Regions from separate parts of the Micromonospora sp. L31 genome, predicted to be linked through region 3. Evidence: riboswitches for the same ligand, from Rfam matches in the RefSeq annotation. Region 3 holds a riboswitch; each other region holds the start of a gene.
What was found. A riboswitch is a leader RNA that binds a small molecule or an ion and turns the genes downstream of it on or off. The one in region 3 is predicted to bind cyclic di-AMP.
Positions count from the first base shown of each region.

Region 1: it holds a riboswitch for cyclic di-AMP, as region 3 does, so the genes downstream of both, ACTMS9_RS02960 (coiled-coil domain-containing protein) here and ACTMS9_RS00570 (C40 family peptidase) in region 3, are expected to answer to the same signal.
Region 2: it holds a riboswitch for cyclic di-AMP, as region 3 does, so the genes downstream of both, ACTMS9_RS27955 (transglycosylase family protein) here and ACTMS9_RS00570 (C40 family peptidase) in region 3, are expected to answer to the same signal.
Region 4: it holds a riboswitch for cyclic di-AMP, as region 3 does, so the genes downstream of both, ACTMS9_RS07595 (coiled-coil domain-containing protein) here and ACTMS9_RS00570 (C40 family peptidase) in region 3, are expected to answer to the same signal.

Region 1 covers NZ_JBQHDC010000001.1:602,579-607,777, reverse strand. Annotated here, with positions in the region: gene ACTMS9_RS02970 (copper-translocating P-type ATPase) at 1-939, opposite strand, end outside; gene ACTMS9_RS02965 (YibE/F family protein) at 1,258-2,598, shown strand; cyclic di-AMP (ydaO/yuaA leader) riboswitch at 2,765-2,895, shown strand; gene ACTMS9_RS02960 (coiled-coil domain-containing protein) at 2,900-3,919, shown strand; gene ACTMS9_RS02955 (carbonic anhydrase) at 3,982-4,635, opposite strand; gene ACTMS9_RS02950 (helix-turn-helix transcriptional regulator) at 4,869-5,198, shown strand.
Region 2 covers NZ_JBQHDC010000015.1:53,101-58,299, forward strand. Annotated here, with positions in the region: gene ACTMS9_RS27945 (ABC transporter ATP-binding protein) at 1-538, shown strand, start outside; gene nhaA (Na+/H+ antiporter NhaA) at 539-1,846, opposite strand; gene ACTMS9_RS27955 (transglycosylase family protein) at 2,094-2,768, opposite strand; cyclic di-AMP (ydaO/yuaA leader) riboswitch at 2,767-2,942, opposite strand; gene ACTMS9_RS27960 (hypothetical protein) at 3,384-3,509, shown strand; gene ACTMS9_RS27965 (peptidoglycan-binding domain-containing protein) at 3,511-4,395, shown strand; gene htpG (molecular chaperone HtpG) at 4,444-5,199, opposite strand, start outside.
Region 3 covers NZ_JBQHDC010000001.1:117,658-122,519, reverse strand. Annotated here, with positions in the region: gene ACTMS9_RS00585 (zinc metalloprotease) at 129-1,115, shown strand; gene ACTMS9_RS00580 (pyridoxamine 5'-phosphate oxidase family protein) at 1,180-1,746, opposite strand; gene dcd (dCTP deaminase) at 1,825-2,403, shown strand; gene ACTMS9_RS00570 (C40 family peptidase) at 2,447-3,487, opposite strand; cyclic di-AMP (ydaO/yuaA leader) riboswitch at 3,500-3,636, opposite strand; gene ACTMS9_RS00565 (NlpC/P60 family protein) at 3,785-4,801, opposite strand.
Region 4 covers NZ_JBQHDC010000002.1:221,036-226,234, forward strand. Annotated here, with positions in the region: gene ACTMS9_RS07585 (SRPBCC family protein) at 1-72, shown strand, start outside; gene ACTMS9_RS07590 (hypothetical protein) at 86-592, opposite strand; gene ACTMS9_RS07595 (coiled-coil domain-containing protein) at 710-1,765, opposite strand; cyclic di-AMP (ydaO/yuaA leader) riboswitch at 1,770-1,901, opposite strand; gene ACTMS9_RS07600 (cation diffusion facilitator family transporter) at 2,043-2,957, opposite strand; gene ACTMS9_RS07605 (HelD family protein) at 3,119-5,199, opposite strand, start outside.

The DNA.
Region 1 (5,199 bases), 490 kb from region 3:
CAGGACCGTGACGGTCCGGACCACCGCCTCGTCCCGCTCGCCCAGCGCGGTCCACCCCACGACGGTCAGCACGGCGGTGCCGGTGGCGACGTAGAAGAGCCAGGCGGCGAAGCGGTCCGCCAGCGCCTGCGCCCGCCCGCCGGACTGCTGCGCCTGTGCCACGAGGCGCTGGATGCCGGCGAGGGTGGTCTGGTCGCCGACGGCCTCCACCCGAACCCGGATCGCCGAGTCGGTGGCGACGGTGCCGGCCACCACCCGGTCCCCGACCGTCCGGGAGACCGGGCGGGACTCGCCGGTGACCATCGACTCGTCCAGCTCGGCGGCCCCGTCGACGATCCGCCCGTCGGCCGGCACCCGCCCACCGGGGCGGACCAGCACCACGTCGGCCACCCGCAGGCCGCTCACCGGCACCCGTTCGGTGCCGCCCTGCGGCCCGACCCGCTCGGCGTCGTCGGGGAGCAGCGCGGCCAGCGCCGCGAGGGCGCCCCGCGCCTGCCCGACGGCCTTCATCTCCTGCCAGTGCCCGAGCAGCATGATGGTGACCAGGGCGGCCAACTCCCACCAGAAGTCCAGCTCGAAGGCGCCCAGGCTGGTGGCGAGCGAGGCGGCGTACGCGACGCTGATCGCCATCCCGATCAGCAGCATCATGCCCGGGGCCCGGTCGCGCACCTCGCGCACCGCGCCGACGAGGAACGGCCAGCCGCCCCACCAGAAGACCACCGAGCCGAGCACCGGCCCGACCAGGGACCGGCCGGGGAACTCCAGCGAGTAGCCGAACCACTCCATCACCATGTGGCTGGTGGCGACCACGGGCAGGGTCAGCGCCAGGCAGAGCCAGAACCGGCGGCGGAACATCTCCGGGTCGTGGCCGGCGTGCCGGTCGTGCCCCCGGTGCCGGTCCGACCCCGGGTGCCGCGCCGGTCCGGCGTGCTGGTCCATGCCCCCACGATGCCCGGTGAGCGCGCTGCCGACGGCACGAACCGGGCGGACCCGCACCGAACCTGGCTACGATTCACCGGCCATGACTCGCCATCCGCCGCTGCTGCCGCCGGCCCGCGTACCGCGCCGGGCTCGGCCGCCGTCAGCGACCGCCCGGGCGGGTCGCCACGCCGGGCGACCGCGCCGTCCGATCGCGCTGGGTGACCCCGCCGGCACCCAGGGCCCACCCCGGGGTACGCGGCCCGCCACGCGCGTCCCGCCGGTGAACCGAACGGCCGGCTGACACGTACCCCGCCCTGGATCGTTGGGAGACTCGCAATGGGCGCCGACCACACCCGTCCCGCTCCGTCCGCCCCATCGGGGGTGCGGCGGATCCTCGTCGCGACGGTGGTCCCGCTGTTCGTCGTCACGGTGATCGCCGCCCTGGTGCTGTGGCCGCGCGACTCGCGGCAGGCCGACGGCGGCGCCGAGCCGGCACGCCACCACGGCACGGTGACCCGGGTGGTGACCGAACCCTGCCCGCCGACCCCGGAGGCACCGCCCGGCGCGGCCGAAGGGCCGTGCGGGACCGTGACGGTCCGGGTCGAGCAGGGCCCGGACAGCGGCCAGCAGGTGGAGACACCGGTGCCCGCCGGTCCGGGCGCGCCCACCGTCGCGGTGGGCGACGAGGTGGTGCTGGTCCAGCTCGCCGACCCGGCCGACCCCACCGCCACCAGCTACCAGATCGCCGAACACCAGCGGGGCAAGCCCCTGGTGTGGCTGGTGGCGCTCTTCGCGGCGGCGATCGTGGCGTTCGGCCGGCTGCGCGGACTGGCCGCACTGGCCGGGCTGGGCGCCAGCTTCGCCATCCTGCTGACCTTCGTCGTACCCGGCATCGCGGCGGGCGGCTCGCCGCTGCTGATCGCGATCACCGGCTCGGCGCTGATCATGTTCGTGGTGCTGTACCTGACCCACGGGATCACCGCGCAGACCTCGGTGGCGGTCCTCGGCACCCTCGGCAGCCTGGTGCTGACCGGACTGCTCGGCAGCCTGGCCACCGCCGCCACCCACCTGACCGGGTTCGGCAGCGAGGAGGCCACCACGCTGTCGATGTACCAGCGTGACGTCGACCTGCACGGGCTGCTGCTGGCCGGCATCATCATCGGCTCGCTCGGCGTGCTCGACGACGTCACCGTCACCCAGGCCGCCACCGTCACCGAGCTGGCGCACGCCAACCCCGGACTGTCCCGGACGCAGCTCTACCGGGCCGCCACCCGGGTCGGCCGGGCGCACATCGCCTCCACGGTGAACACCATCGTGCTCGCGTACGCGGGCGCCTCGCTGCCGCTGCTGCTCCTGCTCACCGCCGACAGCCGTCCGGTGAGCCAGATCCTCACCAGCGAGTTCCTGGCTCAGGAGATCGTCCGCAGCGCGGTGGCGACGCTCGGCCTGGTCGCCGCCGTACCGCTGACCACCGCGCTGGCCGCGCTGGTCGCCACCGCCGGTCGTGGCCCGGCCGACGATCCGGCCCGGGACACCGGACCGGCACCCACGCCCCGCCCCTCCGCCGACCGGGACGCGGCGCTCGAGGCGCTGAGCGCGTCGCGTCCCGGCGGACCGTCCACCCCGGCCCCCGCACGGTGGCCCGACCCGGAAAGGAGCACGGACACCGCATGGTGAGACTCCGCTGCGTGACCGACGCCGACGCGGAACCTGACGAACGCGTCACTCGTCACGCATCGCTACGACGAAATAACGCTTTTAGTCGGGTTCTGGACGTAGATCCCCGGTACGACTCTCGGGTAACCTCGCTGCCGGTCACCGCCGAAGGCGCGCAGCGGCGCCTGCGGTACCGCCGCCCAATCGCCGCGAGGCGAGCCGGGGAACCAGGTACATGGGGTGAATCCGCGCGAGCGGTAGGGGCCACTTCCGTCCCGAACCCGTCAGCTAACCCGGTCGGCGGTCGACGGAAGGGAACACTGTGACGGCACCCCTGCGCCGCTGGTTGACTCCGGTGGTGGCCGTGTTCGCCGCGCTGGCCATCCTCGGCGGGCCGACAGCCGCGATCGCCGCGCCCTCGACCCCCACCCCCTCCGGGCACGAGGAGGACGGCGAGCCCAAGCTGCTCACCGACGTCATCGAGCTGCGCAACCGCGAGTACTCCAAGGCCAAGACGCAGCTGGAGAAGTCCAAGAAGCGCCAGCAGCAGCTCGGGCTGGAGGTGCGGCGCGCGCAGGACGAGCTGGCGGCGTTGCAGCCGACGGTCTCGCAGATCGCGGCGCAGTCGTACCGGACCGGCCGGATCGGCGCGGTGGCGATGCTGCTGGAGAGCGACGCCCCGGACTCGTTCGTCCGGCGCGCCGCCGCCCTGGACGAGCTGAACATGGTCAACGCGCAGAAGCTGGCCAAGGTCACCGCCGCCAAGAACCGCGCGGAGCAGGCCAAGCTGGCGCTCGACGCCGAGGTGCGCGAGCAGCAGAAGCTCACCAACGACATGGCCCGGGAGAGCCGGGAGGCGGAGAAGGCCCTCCAGCTGGTCGGTGGCCGGGGCTTCACCGGCGGCCTGGTCGACGCGACCTCGCCGGTCGCCCGGATCGGCCCCGGCCGGACGGCCGACGGCGGCTGGCGGCCCGAGTCGCGCACCGAGAACGACCCGACCACCTCCGGCACCATCACGCCGCGCACACTGCACGCGTACAAGGAGGTCCGGCGGGCCGGCTTCACCCGGTTCGCGGGCTGCTACCGGCCAGGTGGGCCGTGGGACCACCCGAAGGGCAAGGCCTGCGACTGGTCGTTGCAGCGGAGCGGCTTCGCGCCCTGGTACAACAACGACACCCGGATGTACGGCAACAACCTCGCCGCGTTCCTGATCCGCAACGCCGACCGGCTCGGCATCTACTACGTGATCTGGAACCGGCAGATCTGGTTCCCGGCGACCGGGTGGAAGTCGTACAGCGGACCGTCGAACCACACCGACCACGTACACATGTCGATGCTCTAGCGCGACGCGTACCGAACGAGGGCCGTCCCCGGTGGGGCGGCCCTCGTCGCGTGCGGGGGGTTTCAGCCTGCGACGGCGGTCGCCCGACCGTCGGCCTGGGCCGGCACGACGCTCGGCACCGCGGCCACCGTCCGCACCTCACCGGCGCTAAGCCGGTACGACATGCCAACCACCGCGCACCGCCCCTCGGCGACCGCGGCGGCCAGTACGGCGGAGTTGCCCAGCAGCGCCTCGACGGTCTGCGCGATGTGGATGTCGACGATCCCGTCAACGTCGTCGACGCCCTGCTCGGCGGCCCGCTGGAGGCTCGGTACCACCGCGTCCACCACCGCCCGCAGGTGCCCGACCGGCGGCGTGCCGGTCCGCGCGGCGTCCCGGGCGGCCTGCACGGCCCCGCAGGAGTCGTGGCCGAGCACCACCACCAGCGGGGTGCCCAGGACGCTCACCGCGTACTCGACGCTGCCGAGCACCTCGGGGCCGGCGGTGTGCCCGGCGGTCCGGACCACGAAGAGGTCACCCAGGCCCCGGTCGAAAATGATCTCGGCGGCGAGGCGGGAGTCGGAGCAGCCGACGATCACCGCGAACGGGTGCTGGCCGTCGGCGACCGCCGTCCGGTGCAGCGAGTCCTGGTTGGGGTGGCGCTGCGCGCCCGTCACGAAGCGCCGGTTGCCGGCGTGCAGCTCGGCGAGCGCCTGCGTCGGATCGGTCAGGGTCATTGCCTCACCTCGGTCCCTCGCGAGATCGGCCTGGTCATACCCGGCCGGCGACGGAGGCGGCCTCGCCGCCCACCGTCACACGCAGCGAAAGATACGTCAAGGGATACGTGATACGGATTTCATACATTACCGGGACGTGGGCAGCGTGTTTCGCCGCCGTGTCCCCGGGCCGTGCCCGGACGGCTCCGGGTGCGCGGAGGCCAGGGCGGAAATGCCGGCCGGCTGGCCATACGATGACGGGCATGGCGACGACTGCGCAGAACGGGAGCACCCGGAACTGGACGTTCCTCACCAACCACGCGCACGTGCTGCTCGCCATCGCCCGCAACCCCACCGCCCGGCTGCGGGACGTCGCCGACGAGGTCGGGGTGACCGAGCGCGCCGCGCAGGCGATCGTCGCCGACCTGGAGGCCGGCGGCTACCTCCACCGCACCCGGGTGGGTCGGCGCAACGAGTACACGGTCAACCCGCGCGGCCACTTCCGGCACCCGGCCGAGTCCGACCGCCAGGTGGGGGACCTGCTCGCCCTCTTCACCGGCGAGCGCGCCGAGTCCACCTCCTGAC
Region 2 (5,199 bases), on a different contig from region 3:
GGCCCACCTGCACCGGCACCTGGTCGACCACGACGGCGCGACGCTGCTGGTCACCCACGACCCGCTGGACGCACTCGCCCTGGCCGACCGGCTGGTCATCGTCGAGGACGGCCGGGTGGTGCAGGAGGGGGACGCCGCCACCGTCACCGCCCGGCCGCGCACCGACTACGTCGCCCGCCTCGTCGGGCTGAACCTCTACCGGGGCCACGCCGACGGACACCAGGTACGCCTCGACGACGGCTTCGCCCTGGCCACCGCCGACCGGCTGGACGGCGACGCCTTCGTGGTCTTCCGGCCCGCCGCCGTGGCCCTGCACCCGCGCCAGCCCGACGGCAGCCCCCGCAACACCTGGCCGGCCACCGTCGCCGGAGTGCAGCGGCACGGGGACAACCTGCGCGTGCAGCTCGCCGGCCCGGTCCCGGCCGCCGCCGACGTCACCCCGGCCGCCGCCGCCCAGCTTCGCTTGGAGCCCGGGCAGCGGGTGTGGGCGGCGGTCAAGGCCAGCGAGACCCGGGCGTACCCGGCCGGACCGGCATAGCTAGCGGTCCGGATCCGGCTCGAAGACGTCCGGGACGCCGTCGTGGTCCTCGTCGACGGTCTCGATCTCGTGTACCCGCCGGTAGGCCCGGGTGCGCGCGCGCAGGATCACCGTCGCCAGCAGCGCGGAGAGCAGCGAGCCGGTGAGCACGGCGACCTTGACGTGGCCGTCACGCACGCTGCCCAGGCCGAAGGCCAGCTCGCCGATCAGCAGCGACACGGTGAACCCGATCCCGCCGAGCAGCGCCAGGCCGAGCACGTCAAACCAGTTCAGCCCCTCGTCCAGGTTGGCCCGGGTGGACCGGGACACCAGCCAGGTGGCGGCCAGGATGCCCACCGGCTTGCCGACCACCAGGCCGACCACGATGCCGGCCGCGACCCGGTCGGTCAGCGCGGTGGCCAGCCCCGCCAGGCCGCCGACCGTGACGCCGGCGGAGAGGAACGCGAAGATCGGCACCGCCACCCCGGCGGAGATCGGCCGGAACCGGTGCTCGAAGTGCTCGGCCAGGCCCGGCCCGGCGTCCGGCCCACCGGCGGCCTCGCTGCGCAGCACCGGGACGGTGAAGGCGAGCAGCACCCCCGCCACCGTGGCGTGCACCCCGGAGGCGTGCACCAGCGTCCAGGTCACGGCGGCCAGCGGCAGCAGCAGCCACCAGGACCGGACCCGGCGCTGCACCAGCACGGCGAAGAGCGCGAGCGGCACCAGGGCGGCCAGCAGCGGCGGCACGGCGAGGCTGGAGGTGTAGAAGACGGCGATGATGACGATGGCGAGCAGGTCGTCGACGACCGCCAGGGTGAGCAGGAAGGTACGCAGCGCCGACGGCAGCAGCCGTCCCACCACCGCGAGCACCGCCAGGGCGAACGCGATGTCGGTGGCCGTGGGGATCGCCCACCCCCGGGCGCCGTCGACCCCGGCGACGAGGACGAACAGCACCGCGGGTACGACCACCCCGCCGACCGCCGCCGCCACCGGCACCGCGGCCCGGCGCGGGTCGCGCAGGTCGCCGGCGACGAACTCGCGCTTGAGTTCCAGCCCGGCGACGAAGAAGAAGATCGCCAGCAGCCCGTCGGCGGCCCAGGTGCCGAGGGTGAGATCGAGGTGCAGCGACGCCGGGCCGACGGTGAGGTCACGCAGCGCCCGGTAGCCGTCCGCCCAGGGCGAGTTCGACCAGAGCAGCGCGAGCAGCGCCCCGACGAGCAGCAGCGCCCCGCCCACGGTCTCCTTGCGCAGGATGGCGGAGATGCGCCTGGTCTCGCCCCAGGAGCGGCGGGCGAACAGGCTGGTACGGCGCCGGGGGGCGTCGGTCACGGGGTCTCCTCGTCGGCAGGGGTCGCGTCATCCATCGCCGACCAGACTTCCCGGCACACCAGGGCCAACCCTATCCCCGCCCCCCGGCCGACGGCCCGACGACCCGGCGACGCGGACGCGCCGGCGGGCCGGTCCACGCGCGCCGGGTACCCCGCCGGCAGCGGCCCGAACCACGACGGCGCTGTGGACGCGGCGACGCCCGGCCGGTCGTCCGGCCGGGCGTCGCCACGGTGCCCAGGTGCTGAGGTCAGAGGCTGAGCTTCTGACCGGGGAAGATCAGCCCCGGGTCGGCGCCGACCACGCGCTTGTTGCGCTCGTACAACGCCTGCCAGCCACCGGCCAGGTCCCGGGCGTCGGCGATCTGCGACAGGGTGTCACCCGGCCGCACCACGTACACGTCGCCGGTCGCGGCCGGCGCGCTGCGCCGCTGGCTGCGGGTGCTGTGCTGCTCCCGCGAGGACCGCTCGGTGGCGGTGGCCTTCGACGAGCCGGAGCGCCGCTGCGACTTCTGCGACTTCTCCGACTTCTCTGAGGTGCTGGAGTAGCTCTTGGTGGAGCCGCCCTTCCTGCCGCAGGTCGGCCAGGCCCCGATGCCCTGACCGTCGAGCACCTTCTCGGCGATGGCGATCTGCTCGCCGCGGCTGGCCAGGTCGGCGCGGGAGGCGTACTTCTTGCCGCCGTAGCCGGACCAGGTGCTCTGCGAGAACTGCAGGCCGCCGTAGTAGCCGTTGCCGGTGTTGATGTGCCAGTTGCCGCCGGACTCGCACTGGGCGATCGCGTCCCAGTTGACGCTGGCGGCGCTCGCCGGCGACGCCGGCGCCAGGACGGCGGCGACCCCGGTGACCGCACCGACGGCGAGCGTGCCGACGGCGATGCGGCGCGAGCTGACCCGTCGGTGACGGGCGGTGTATTCAGTTGCCATGTGGATTCCTCCACGCCGACGAGGTGAGCTGTCGGGTTCGGGCCGAGGAGCCCGGCCGCCCGTGGGCGGCTTCACCCCGAGGTGACGTGCACCGAGGAACGTGTGGGTCCCCCGCTCCATGCCCGCTGACAAAGATCCCACCGGCCGGCGGCATGGATTAGGCGTTACCGGCCGTGGTGTCCGCGATCGCGAACACGAACGACGTTAGGAACTGTTTCGGGCGATTGCCCACCTCTTGTGAAGTTCTTCACCCGGCTGAGCGACGGCTTCGTGCTTCGAGTTGCGGGTTGGTCGGCGGTGCTCTACAAGGGCCGGTCGGGAACCTGTCACCACTGGGCCGAAAGCCTCGCTCCGAGCGGCGGATCAGCTGCCGTGCCTCGCCGTCTTCGCTGGTCAGGCGGCCTCGATCGGCGGCCCGCGCCGCCGGACGGTCAGCGTTGCCGCTGATTGGCGACTCATGTCTGGGCAGCCCGGCCGCCGACTCGGACGGTAGGGAGCAGAGCGCGGCCACGGCGCCGACGCGTCGGACCCGCCGGATGCCGGGCGCCGGCGCCCTGGCCGGCACGGTCCGCCCCGGTTCGCGGCGGCCGACCATCCGCGAGAGGAAGGACCTCCATGGACACCGTCAGCATCGACACCGACTACCTCGTCGCCACCTTGGACGAGGACGACGACCCGGAGAGCCTGGCCGGCGACGAGGTCGACTTCGACCTGGCCGCCGCGCTGGAAGAGGAGGAGTGAGATGGGCGTGCACCTGGCGCCCGCGCTGCGGGTGCTGCGCGAGGAGATAGACACCCGGTGGCCGCAGCGGGACCGCAAGTCCGACGGCTGGTTGGGCGACGCCAGTCACCAGGCGCGCCGCTCGGACCATAATCCGGACAGTGACGACCAGTCGGTCAACGCGGTGGACGTGGACGTCGACGGGATCGACCCGCTGCTGGTCGTCCGGCAGGCCGTCAGCCATCCGTCCACCCAGTACGTCATCTACGACCGAAAGATCTGGAGCCGTACCCGCAGCTTCCGGCCGGCCCGGTACACCGGGCCGAACCCGCACGACAAGCACCTGCACGTCAGCGTCAGCCACCAGCGGAGCTTGGAGGACAGCCGCCAGGCGTGGGGCATCGCCACCGCCACGACGGCGCGGCTCGGCGACCGGGTGCTGCGCGCCGGCTGCCGGGGCGGCGACGTCCGGGAGTTGCAGGCCGTCGCCAACCGCCTCGGGGCCCGGCTGACGGCCGACGGGGTGTTCGGGCCGGCCGTGGCCGCCTGGGTACGGTCGTTCCAGACCGCCCGGAAGCTCGACGCCGACGGGGTGGTCGGCCCGCGTACCGTGGCGGCCCTGCGCGCGGCCGTCAAGCCGGCCCCGTCGGTGCCCAGCGGGCGACCGGCGACGCCGGTGTCCGGGGGCAGACCGGGCTCGCGGACGCTGCGGCGCGGCAGCAAGGGCGGGGACGTGGCCTTCGTCCAGCGGTTCGTCGGCGCGAAGCGGTGCGGCCCCGCGAGCGGCGCCTTCGACGCGAGGACCGAGGCCGGGGTGCGCTGGTACCAGGGCATGCGGGGGCTGACCGTGGACGGGGTGGTCGGCCCGGCCACCTGGGCGGCGATGGGCGTGCGGGTCGGTTCGTGACCAGGCGGCCCCGGCCCGGCGCTGCACCGGGCCGGGGCCGTCGTCGCGTCAGAGGCTGCGGGCCAGCCGGTCGGCGAGGACCCGGGCGAACCGGGCCGGGTCGGCCAGGTCGCCGCCCTCGGCGAGCAGCGCCATGCCGTACAGCAGCTCGGCGGTCTCGGTGAGGGCGGCGGAGTCGCCGCCGCGCTCGTGCGCCGCGCGCAGGCCGGTGACCAGCGGGTGGGTCGGGTTGAGTTCGAGGATGCGCTTCACCTTCGGCACCTCCTGCCCCATCGCGCGGTACATCTTCTCCAACGTGGGCGTGATGTCGTGGGCGTCGCCGACGATGCAGGCCGGCGAGGTGGTGAGGCGGGAGGAGAGCCGTACCTCCTTGACGCTGTCGGCCAGCGCGCCGCCGAGGAAGGCGAGCAGGGCGGCGTACTCCTTGGCCTGCCGTTCCCGTTCCGTTTCGGCCTCCTCGCGCTCCTGCTCGGTGTCCAGGTCCACCTCGCCCTTGGCGATCGAGCGCAGCGGCCGGCCGTCGAACTGCGCGACCCGCTCCACCCACACCTCGTCGACCGGGTCGGTGAGCAGCAGCACCTCGTAGCCCTTGGCGCGGAAGGCCTCCATGTGCGGCGAGTTCTCCAGCATGGCCCGGGTCTCGCCGGTGGCGTAGTAGATCTCCTCCTGGCCGTCCTTCATCCGCTCGACGTACTCGCGCAGCGTGGTGGGCTCGGTGGCGTCGTGGGTGGAGGCGACCGAGACGATGTCGAGGATCGCCTGCTGGTTGTCCGGGTCCTCCAGCAGCCCCTCCTTGACCACCCG
Region 3 (4,862 bases):
GAGCTAAAAGTTTCACACCGGCAACATATGGCCGTTCTCAAATCTGTCGATCGGTTGTAACGTCACCCCCACGTTCTCGACCACGGTGTGACATACCCCCTGTCACGCCGCCAGAAAGAGGTGGGCCCATGGGACTCCGTCCCAACCTGCTGACCCGGCGTGCCGCCGGTGTCGCGTCGACGACCCTCGCGCTGCTGCTCAGCACCGCCGCGGTAGGCGTCGTCCCCGCTGCTTCCGCCTTCTCCGCCGCCCCGAGCGAGGTGTGCGCCGAGCCGGCCGACGTCCACTCGGACGCCCGGATCAAGAAGGGCGGGATCGCCAAGCACGAACCCAACGAGCTGACCGCCAAGCAGGTCCGCGAGCGCGAGGCCGACCTGGCCGCCGCGCTGCGCGAGCGGGCGAGCTTCCGGGCCGGCGCCCAAGCCGCCGCCCCGCTGGCCAGCGTCACCATCCCGGTCGTCGTGCACGTGATCCAGCGCGACAGCACCCGCGCCGGCGGCAACATCCCGGACTCGATGATCACCTCGCAGATCAGCGTGCTGAACCAGGCCTACGCGGGTGCCACCGGCGGCGCGGCCACGGCCTTCGGCTTCCAGCTGACGAAGATCAACCGGGTGACCAACCCGGCGTGGTACCCGATCGTGCAGGGCTCGTCGGCGGAGCGGTCGATGAAGACCTCCCTGCGCGAGGGCGGCAAGAACACGCTCAACGTCTACCTGGGTGAGCTGAGCGACGACCTGCTCGGCTGGGCGACCTTCCCGCAGCGGAAGCTGAACAGCATGGACGGCGTGGTCGTGCTGAGCGAGTCGCTGCCGGGCGGCACCGCCGCCAACTACAACCAGGGCGACACCGGCACCCACGAGGTCGGCCACTGGCTGAACCTCTACCACACCTTCCAGGGTGGATGCTCCGGCTCGGGTGACAGCGTCAGCGACACCCCGGCCGAGGCCTCGCCGGCGTTCCAGTGCCCGACCGGGCGGGACACCTGCGCCACGGCCGGCCTGGACCCGATCACCAACTTCATGGACTACACCTACGACTCGTGCATGTACCAGTTCACCGCTGGTCAGGCGAGCCGCATGCTGACCGCGTGGAACGCGTACCGCGCGGCGTAACACCCCAGCAGACGCCGATGCCGGCTCCGTCGGACCGACGGGGCCGGCATCGGCGTCTCGGCGGTCAGGCGGCGGGGCGGCGGGTGTCGAAACCGTGGCGGCCGCGGCGGGCCGGCCGCCGATCGGGTACGCCGGCAGCGTCGCCGCCGCGCTGGGCGGCGACCGGATCGAGCCAGACCTGGACGGCGGAGGACCCGTGGCCCTCGCCGGGCTGGCCGAGCCCGCCCTGGTCGCGGCGGGTCAGCATCGCCACGTCGACGCTGAACTCGAAGAGTCGCCAGTCGACCTGCGGCGCCGCCCGGCCGAGGCGGGCTACCCGGGCGACCCGGGCCGGGTCGGTGACCGGTTGCGCGCGACCGGCGACGTATGCCTCGTCGTCGGTCTCCTCCGGCGGGAACGAGTGCAACGCGTAGCGCCCGTCGCGTTCGAGGTCGCGCCGCTTGGGCGAGTCAACGACGAAGCAGAACAGACCCTCGTCGGTGATCACGGGGCAGACCGGGTGCACCCGGGGCCCACCGTCGGCGCGGACGGTGGCCAGGTAGCCGAAGCCCGGCCCGTACTGCTGCATGAGAAGGCGGATCCCGTCGGCGAGTCGGGGCTCGTCAGCGGCGAATTCGGACCAGGAAGCCATACGGACACCCTATCGAACATGTGTACGAACGCGTAGTCCGACACGCAGGTCACCCGGTCCGCTCGATATGGTGTGCCGATGCTGCTCTCCGACCGCGACCTGGTCTCCGAGATCAAGGCGGGCACGCTCGCGCTGGAGCCCTTCGAGCCCACGCTGGTGCAGCCGTCCAGCATCGACGTGCGGCTCGACAAGCTCTTCCGGGTCTTCAACAACCACCTGTACACGCACATCGACCCGGCGATCCAGCAGGACGAGCTCACCTCGATGGTCGAGGTGCCCGAGGGCGAGCCGTTCGTGCTGCACCCCGGTGAGTTCGTGCTCGCCTCCACGCTGGAGGTCATCTCGCTCGGCGACCAGCTCGCCGGGCGCCTGGAGGGCAAGAGCAGCCTGGGTCGGCTCGGCCTGCTCACCCACTCGACCGCCGGCTTCATCGACCCCGGCTTCTCCGGTCACGTGACGCTGGAGCTGTCGAACGTGGCGAACCTGCCGATCACGCTCTGGCCCGGGATGAAGATCGGCCAGCTCTGCATCTTCCGGCTCTCGTCCCCGGCCGAGCACCCGTACGGCTCCGCCGTCTACGGGTCGCGCTACCAGGGCCAGCGCGGGCCGACCCCGAGCCGCTCCTGGCAGAACTGGCGCACCTGGCCCACCCGCTGACGCCGGGCCGGGCCCCCGGAGCCCCCGGGAGCCCGGCGCGCGCTCAGCCCGGCCGGCCGTAGCTGTTGACCGGCCCGTCGTCGACCCGCTTCATCTTGACCGGCTGGCCGGCCTGGGAGGCGTGCACCACCCAGCCGCCGCCGACGTACATGCCGACGTGGTGCAGGTCGGCGTAGTAGAAGACCAGGTCGCCGGGGCGCAGGTCGGCCCGGCTGACCCGGGGGGTCACCTGGCGCTGCTGGCGGGCGTTGTGCGGCAGCGAGACACCGGCCTTCGCCCACGCCGCGAGCATCAGCCCGGAGCAGTCGTACGAGTTGGGGCCCTCGGCGCCCCAGACGTACGGCTTGCCGATCTGCGCGCAGGCGAACTTGACCGCCGTGCCGGCGGGGCCGCCGGGGTAGCCGGCCGGGCACGGGGCCGGGCGCAGTGCGCCTCCGCCACCGTTGCCGTACACCTTGAGCCGCAGTTTCTGCAGCCGGTCGATCTCGGCGTTGATCTGCTTCTTCTTCGCGGCGAGCTGGGCCTCGGTGCGGGTCAGCTGGGCGACCATCTCGTCCAGCGGCGCCTTCTCCGCGGCCAGCTTGTCCCGCAGCTCCTTGACGACCCGCACGTCGCGCTGCTGGCGCTGGGCGAACCGGTCGAGCATTTCGAGCTGGTCGACCAGTTCGGCGGGGGACCTGCTGCCGAGCAGGGCGTTGACGGCGGAGACGTTCTCCCCCTTGTACGCCTCGGCGGCGAGGCCGGTGACCTGGTTCATCGCGAGGTCGACCTGGAGTTGCAGCGGCTCGATGCGCTTGGCCAGCGCGTCGGCCTGCCGGCGCTTGGCGGCCAGGTCCTGACGGGTGGCGTTGTGCTGCTCGATGATCGGTTCGAGCCTGTTCCAGTCCTGGTCGATCTGCCGCTCGATCTCGGCGACCGAGGGGTCGGCGTGGGCCGCCGTGGCAGCGCCGGTCAGTACGACGGCGGCACCGGCGAGGGCGGCGAGGACGGTGGTGAAGCGGGACCAGCGTGGGCGCGGCGCAGCCGTCAGCCGGGCGACCTGGGTCGACCGGTACGACGGTGGCCGCGGGGCATGGTGTGCCACCGGGCTCCGGGCTCCTTCTTCCGCGACCGCCTACCGGGTTAGCTGACGGGTTCGGGCGGGAAGGGAGCGCCCTACCGCAGTGGCTGCGGATTCACCCCGGCGTACCTGGGTCCCCGGCTCGCCCGCAGGCGACTCGGCGGTGCCGGCCACTGCCGCCCGGGTTGGACGGACCTGTCGCGGCCGACGAAGGACCAGAGTAGAGACGACCGTTATCGATCCGCAACCCGCCATGCCGTGCCGGGTCCCGGATACGCGGAACCCCCGGTCGGTCGACCGGGGGTTCGCGGCGGGCTCGGGTCAGTTCGGTCGTCGGAAGCCGGCGACCGGCATGTAGTCGACGCTGGTGACCTGGACCGGTTTGCCGGTCCGTGGCGCGTGCACCATCAGCCCGCTGCCCAGATAGAGACCCACGTGGTGCAGGTCGCTGTAGAAGAAGACCAGGTCGCCGGGGCGCGCCTCGGAGCGCGGGATGGCCCTGCCCTCGTTCCACTGGGCGCCGGTGTGGTGGGTCAGGTAGATGCCGGCGGCCTTGTAGGCGTACTGGGTGAGGCCGGAGCAGTCGAACGAGTCCGGCCCGTCGGCACCCCAGACGTACGGGTCACCGACCTGCTGACAGGCCACCCGGATAGCGGTCTGCGCGGCGGAACTCACCACGCCCTTGACGGTCGGGCAGCCGGCCACCTTGACGACGGTCTTCGGCATCGACGCCTGAAGCCGCTTGATCTCGGAGTTGATCTGCGCCCTCTTGGCGGCCAGCTCCTTCTCCTGCTTGACCTCCGCGGCGATCAGCGCGTCGAGCTTCTGCTTCTCGCCGTCGTACTTCTGCCGGGCGTTGATGACGACCTGGAGCTCCTTGCGCTCCTGCGCGGCGAGGCGGTCGAGGATGGTCAGCTGCTCGGTCAGGGTGCCCGGCTTGGCGCTGATCAGCAGCGCGCCGATGTCCTGCGAGGGGCCCGTCATGTAGTACCGGGAGGCGAGGTCGCCCACCCGGTTCATGGCCAGCTCGGTCTGCAGGGCCAGCGGCTGGATCTTCTTCTCCAGCTCCGCCGACTTCTTGCGGTTGACCTTGAGGTGCGCGCGGACCTTGTTGTACTGCTCGATGGTCGGCTCGAGCTGCTCCCACTGCTTGTCGATCGCCGCCTCGATCTCCTCCGGCGTGGGCGCGGCGTGCGCCGGCACGGCGAACATCCCGGCGCCGACGACCACGGCGGCGACCAGTGTGAGCAGGCGGCGGGCGATCCGGCGCAGGCCGGCGGGGTGAGTGGGCGGACGACCCTGGGCGTGACGATGAGGGGGCATGGTTGCCACCGGCACCGACTCCTTAACGACCGACCGCCGGGCGCCTCGCTGAGGGGAAGACGGAGGCAGACGACCC
Region 4 (5,199 bases), on a different contig from region 3:
CACCTGGGCCTGGCCAGCCGCCTCGGCGCGGTGCTGGACCGGGAAGCCGACGGCGGCCCGGTCCCGAACTGACGCCCCCGTCAACTCAGCGGCGGCCGACGGGTGTCGCCGCCGTCCGGCGGGGCGGCGGGACGGCCCGGCGGTTGCGGCCCCACGGCTTCCAGGTGGAGATCACGGTCATGGTGACCAGCAGGCCGGTGGAGACGGCCGGGGCGACCACCACGTCGATGCGCTGGTGTGCGGTGGCGTCCGGTCCGGCGGCGGCGCGCAGGTTCGGCGTCAGCGCGAACAGCACCAGGCCGATCATCACCGTGGTGAGCACCAGCTTGACCACCACCCAGCGCCAGCGCAGGAGCCCCCAGGGGGTCAGCAGCGCGCTGGTCACGCCGACCACCCAGACCAGCACGCTCAGCGGCGCGAAGAGCCACGTCGCCACCAGCGCCGCCGCCGGGTAGACCACGCCCGGGTCGGCACCGCGCAGCCCGGCGATGCCGAGGGTGAGCAGCACGAGGTCCGCGCCGAGCCAGCCCAGCGCGGTCACCAGGTGCAGGGTGAGCAGGGTCTTGCGGCCGTCGGGGGAGAGTCGGGTCATGCCTCGATGCTCGCCCGGCCGTTGCGCTGCGTCGTGGGCCGGGCGACGACATCCCGGGTACGTCGGCGCGCGTACGGCGGGGCCCGTCCGCCTCGGACGGGCCCCGCCGCCGGTCGGTCAGTAGACCGACAGGTGCACGTGGTTGGTGTGGTCGCTGGACGGGTCCCCGCCGGCCCCGCTGTACGACTTCCACCCGCTGCTGGGCAGCCAGATCTGCCGGTACCAGATCACGTACAGCACCCCGAGCCGGTCGGCGTTGCGGACGTGGTACGCGGCCAGGTTGTTGCCGTACGTCCGGTCCCCGCCGGTCGCGTCGCCGCCGAAGCCGCTCTTCTGCGCGGCGAAGTCGCAGGCCCGGCCCTTGGGGTGCTCGCCGGAGCCGCTGGGGCGGTAGCAGGAGACGTACCGGGTGAAGCCGGCCGCCTGGCTCTGCTTGAGCGCGTTGAGCATGCGCGGGGTGATGCAGCCGTTGGCCGGGGTCGGGTCGTTGACGCTGCACGACTCCGAGGGCCAGGACCCGTCGGGGTTGCGCGGCGCCGGCCGGGCGTTGGCGGTGGAGGTGCCGGCGTTGGAGCCGCTCCCGGTGCTGGCGGCGGGCTTGTCCGCGGCGGCCACCGCGAGCGCCCGCTCGGCCTGTTGCTTGCGCTTGGCCATCACCGCGACCTGCTTGCGCTCCTCGACGATCTCCTTGTCGAGCGCGGCCCGGGTGCGGGTGGCGTCGTCGCGGGTCCGGAGCAGGTTGCGCAGCTCCCGGTCCTCGTTGGAGGCGACCGTCTCCAGCGCCGCCGCCCGGTCCAGGAAGCCTTCGGGGCTGGAGCTGTTCAGCAGCGCCGACACCGGCCCGAGCCGCCCGGTCCGGTACGCCACGCCGGCGATCTCGCCGACCTTGCCCTGCCGGACGGTCAGCTCCGATTCGATGGTCTTGAGCTGGTTGCCGAGCTCCTGCTGCCGCTTGGTGGAGCGTTCCAGCGCGGCCTTGGCGTCGATCCAGCCCTTGCTGGCCGCGTCGAGCTGGGCGCGCAGCGCGGGGGTGCCGCCCTCGGGGTCGCCGGGGGCGGCGAGCCGGGTGGCGGGGGGAGCGGCGGTCGCCGGGACCGGCGCGGACGACACCCCGAGGGCGAGCGTCGCGACGACCGCGGCCGCCAGCCGTGCGGTGGTACGTCGTACGTGCATGCACATGTCCTTCCGTCAGCCGCCGACCGGGTTAGCTGACGGGTTCGGGACGGAAGATCCCTACCGCTGACGCGGATGCACCCCACGAACATGGTTCCCCGGCTCGCCCTGGCAGGCGATTAGGCGGCGGCCACCGCCGGCACCGGAGGGTGCCGCCTGGCGGAGGCCGGGACCGAGCCTACCGGTACGGGTGTGACACCCGCCCGTTTCGTGACTGAGGGTACTGGAGTGAATCCTGGTGTAGGTGACACAATGGGACAATAGGTGTCCGATTTCGTCACCACTCGACCTGCCCGCAGGCGCCGGGGGCGGCCCCCGGCTCGATCTGGAGGGTGGCGTGCTCGATGTGGAAGTCCTCGTGCAGGGCGGTGCGGGCGGCGGCCAGCACCGTGCCGACCTCGGCGCCGGGGACCATGGTGAGGTGGGCGGAGGCGACCTCCATGCCGGAGGTGAGCGTCCAGACGTGCAGGTCGTGCACCTCGGCGACGCCGGGGACGGCGGTCAGCCGGTCGTGCACGGCGGTCACCTGCAGGTGCTCCGGGGCGGCCTGGACCAGGATGCGTACCGCCGCGCGGCCGAGTCGCCAGGTGCGGGGGAGGATGAACAGGCCGATCGCGACCGCCACCGCCGGGTCGGCCCACCACCAGCCGGTGCCGGCGATGAGCAGCGCGGCCCCGATCACGCCCAGCGAGCCGAGCAGGTCGCCGAGCACCTCCAGGTACGCCCCGCGCAGGTTGATGCTCTCCTGCGCCCCGGGACGCAGCAGCGCGAACGCGACGAGGTTGGCCAGCAGGCCGAGCACCGCCACCGCCAGCATCGGCCCGGTCCGCACCTCCGGCGGGTCGCCGAACCGGCGGACCGCCTCGATCAGCACGTAGATCGCCACCCCGCTGAGCAGGACGGCGTTGGCGAGCGCGGCCAGCACCTCGAGCCGGTAGAGCCCGAAGGTGCGCTGCGGGTCCCGGTCGCCGTGCCGGGTGGCGGTGATGGCGGCCAGCGCCATGCCGATGCCGAGCACGTCGGTGAACATGTGCCCGGCGTCGGAGAGCAGGGCCAGCGAGCCGGTGCCGAACGCGGCGACGGCCTCGACCACCATCAGCGCGGCGAGCAGCGCGAAGGCCGCCCAGAGTCGCCCCCGGTGGCGGTGCGCCGCGTTCGTGACCGACCCGTGGTGGTCATGACCTGCGCCCACGCCCACACCTTCCGTCGCCCTGGCGGCCCGAACCCAATCTATGCTCACATCGCTATGTATGCAACTAACCCCGCACGCCTTCCCCCACCTTCAAAGAACGAGTGGCCGCCGCGCCCGGTACAGCCACTCATTCTCGGAACGTGCCCGACCCCGGGGCGGGGTCAGGGGGTGGGGTCGATGGTGGTGAGGCGTTGGGTGGCGCGGGAGAGGGCGACGTAGAGGGTGCGCACGCCCGAGCCGGGGTCGGCGCGGATCTCGCTCGGGGCGATGAGCACGACGCCGTCGTACTCCATGCCCTTGGCCTGGAGGCTGGTCACCACCTGGAGCCGGGAGCCGCCGCGGCCGCCCAGCCAGCCGGCCACCTCGTCGCGGCGCGGCACCGGCGTGATCACGCCAACGGTGCCCTCCACCTCGGTGAGCAGCGCGTCCACGGCCTGCACGGTCGCCGCCGGCAGCCGGTCGGCGGCGACGGTCAGCGCGACCGGCTCCACGCCGGTGGAGCGGACCGCCGTCGGCAGCTTCAGGTCGGGGTAGAGCCGGCGGATCTCCGCCGCCGCCACCGCGAAGATCTCCGCCGAGTTGCGGTAGTTCGTGGTCAGCGCGAAGCGGTGCCGCCGGCGCCGGCCGAGCGCCTGGTCCCGCGCCCGGTCCAGCTCCTGCGGGTCACCCGTCCAGGCGGTCTGCGCCGGGTCGCCCACCACCGTCCAGGAGGCGAGCCGGCCGCGCCGCCCGATCATCCGCCACTGCATCGGCGAGACGTCCTGCGACTCGTCCACCACCACGTGCGCGTAGTCGCGGTAGTCCTCCGGACGTTCCCGGGCCGCCGCCCGGGCGGCCCGCTGCCGGTCGGCGAACGTGCTCAGCTCGCGAACGCCGCCGGCCAGCTGGTACGGGTCGCGCTTGGCCCGGGCCGGCCGCACCGGCTTGCCCAGCAGCGCGTCCAGCTCGTCGAGCAGGGCGATGTCGGCCACCGTCAGCCCCTGCGCGTCCAGCGCCCGGTACGCCTCGACCAGCAGCGCGGTCTCCGCCCGGGACAGGATGCCGCCGGCGTAGCGGCGCAGCCGCTCCGGCCGGGCCAGCCAGCCCAGCACGTGCCGCGGGTGCAGCCGGGGCCACCACGCCTTGAGGAACTCGCGGAACTCCGACCGGTCGATGATCTCGTCCTCGAAGGCGCGCTGCTCCGGCAGCCGGGTGACGCCCAGCCGGCGGGCCTGGGCGTACAGCGCCGCGAGGACCGCATCGAAGGCGACCCGCCGGACCTCGTTGCGCCGCCCGCCCCGGGACAGCGCCCGGTCCCGGACGCCGTCCAGCTCGCGGCGCTCCAGCCGGAGCAGCTCGCCCCGGTAGAGCAGGCGCAGCTCGTCCGGCCCGCCCGGCACCGCGTCGCGCACCGCGCGCTCCAGCACCTTGCGCATCCGCAGCGAGCCCTTCACCGCCGCCACCTCCGGCGGGTCGGTCCTGGTCGCCGACATGCTCGGGAAGAGCGAGCCCAGCGAGTGCAGCGTGGCGGTCTCCTCGCCGAGCGAGGGCAGCACCGAGGCGATGTACTCCACGAAGACCGAGGACGGGCCGACCACCAGGATGCCGCCGCCGGCGTACCGGCTGCGGTCGGAATAGAGCAGGTACGCGGCCCGGTGCAGCGCGACCGCCGTCTTGCCGGTGCCCGGGCCGCCGGAGACGATGGTGACCCCGGAGCCGGGGGAGCGGATCGCCTCGTCCTGCTCCCGCTGGATGGTCGCCACGATGTCGCGCATCCCCCGGCCGGTCGCCCGGGAGAGGGTCGCCAGCAGGGCCCCGTCGCCGACCACCGTCATCTCGGCCGGCGCCGACTCCGGGTCGAGCAGGTCGTCCTCGATCCGGGTGACCTTCTCGGCCGACGACTGGATGGTGCGCCGCCGCACCACGCCCAGCGGCTCGGCCGGGGTCGCCTGGTAGAACGCGGCGGCGGCCGGGGCACGCCAGTCCACGACCAGCGTCTCGGCGTTCTCGCCCCGCACGCCGAGCCGTCCCACGTGCAGCACCTGGCCGGTCCGCAGGTCGAGCCGGCCGAAGACCAGCCCCTCGTGCTCGGCGTCCAGCACGTACCGTCGCTGCGCGGCGTGGAACACCATCGCGTCCCGCTCGACCAGCGCGCCGAAGTTGCCCACCCGGGCCAGCCGGTAGCCCTCCTTCTCGGCCTGCGCCGCCGAGCGGCGCAGTTCGGCCAGGCGGGCGTACACCCGGTCGAGATGCCGCTGCTCGG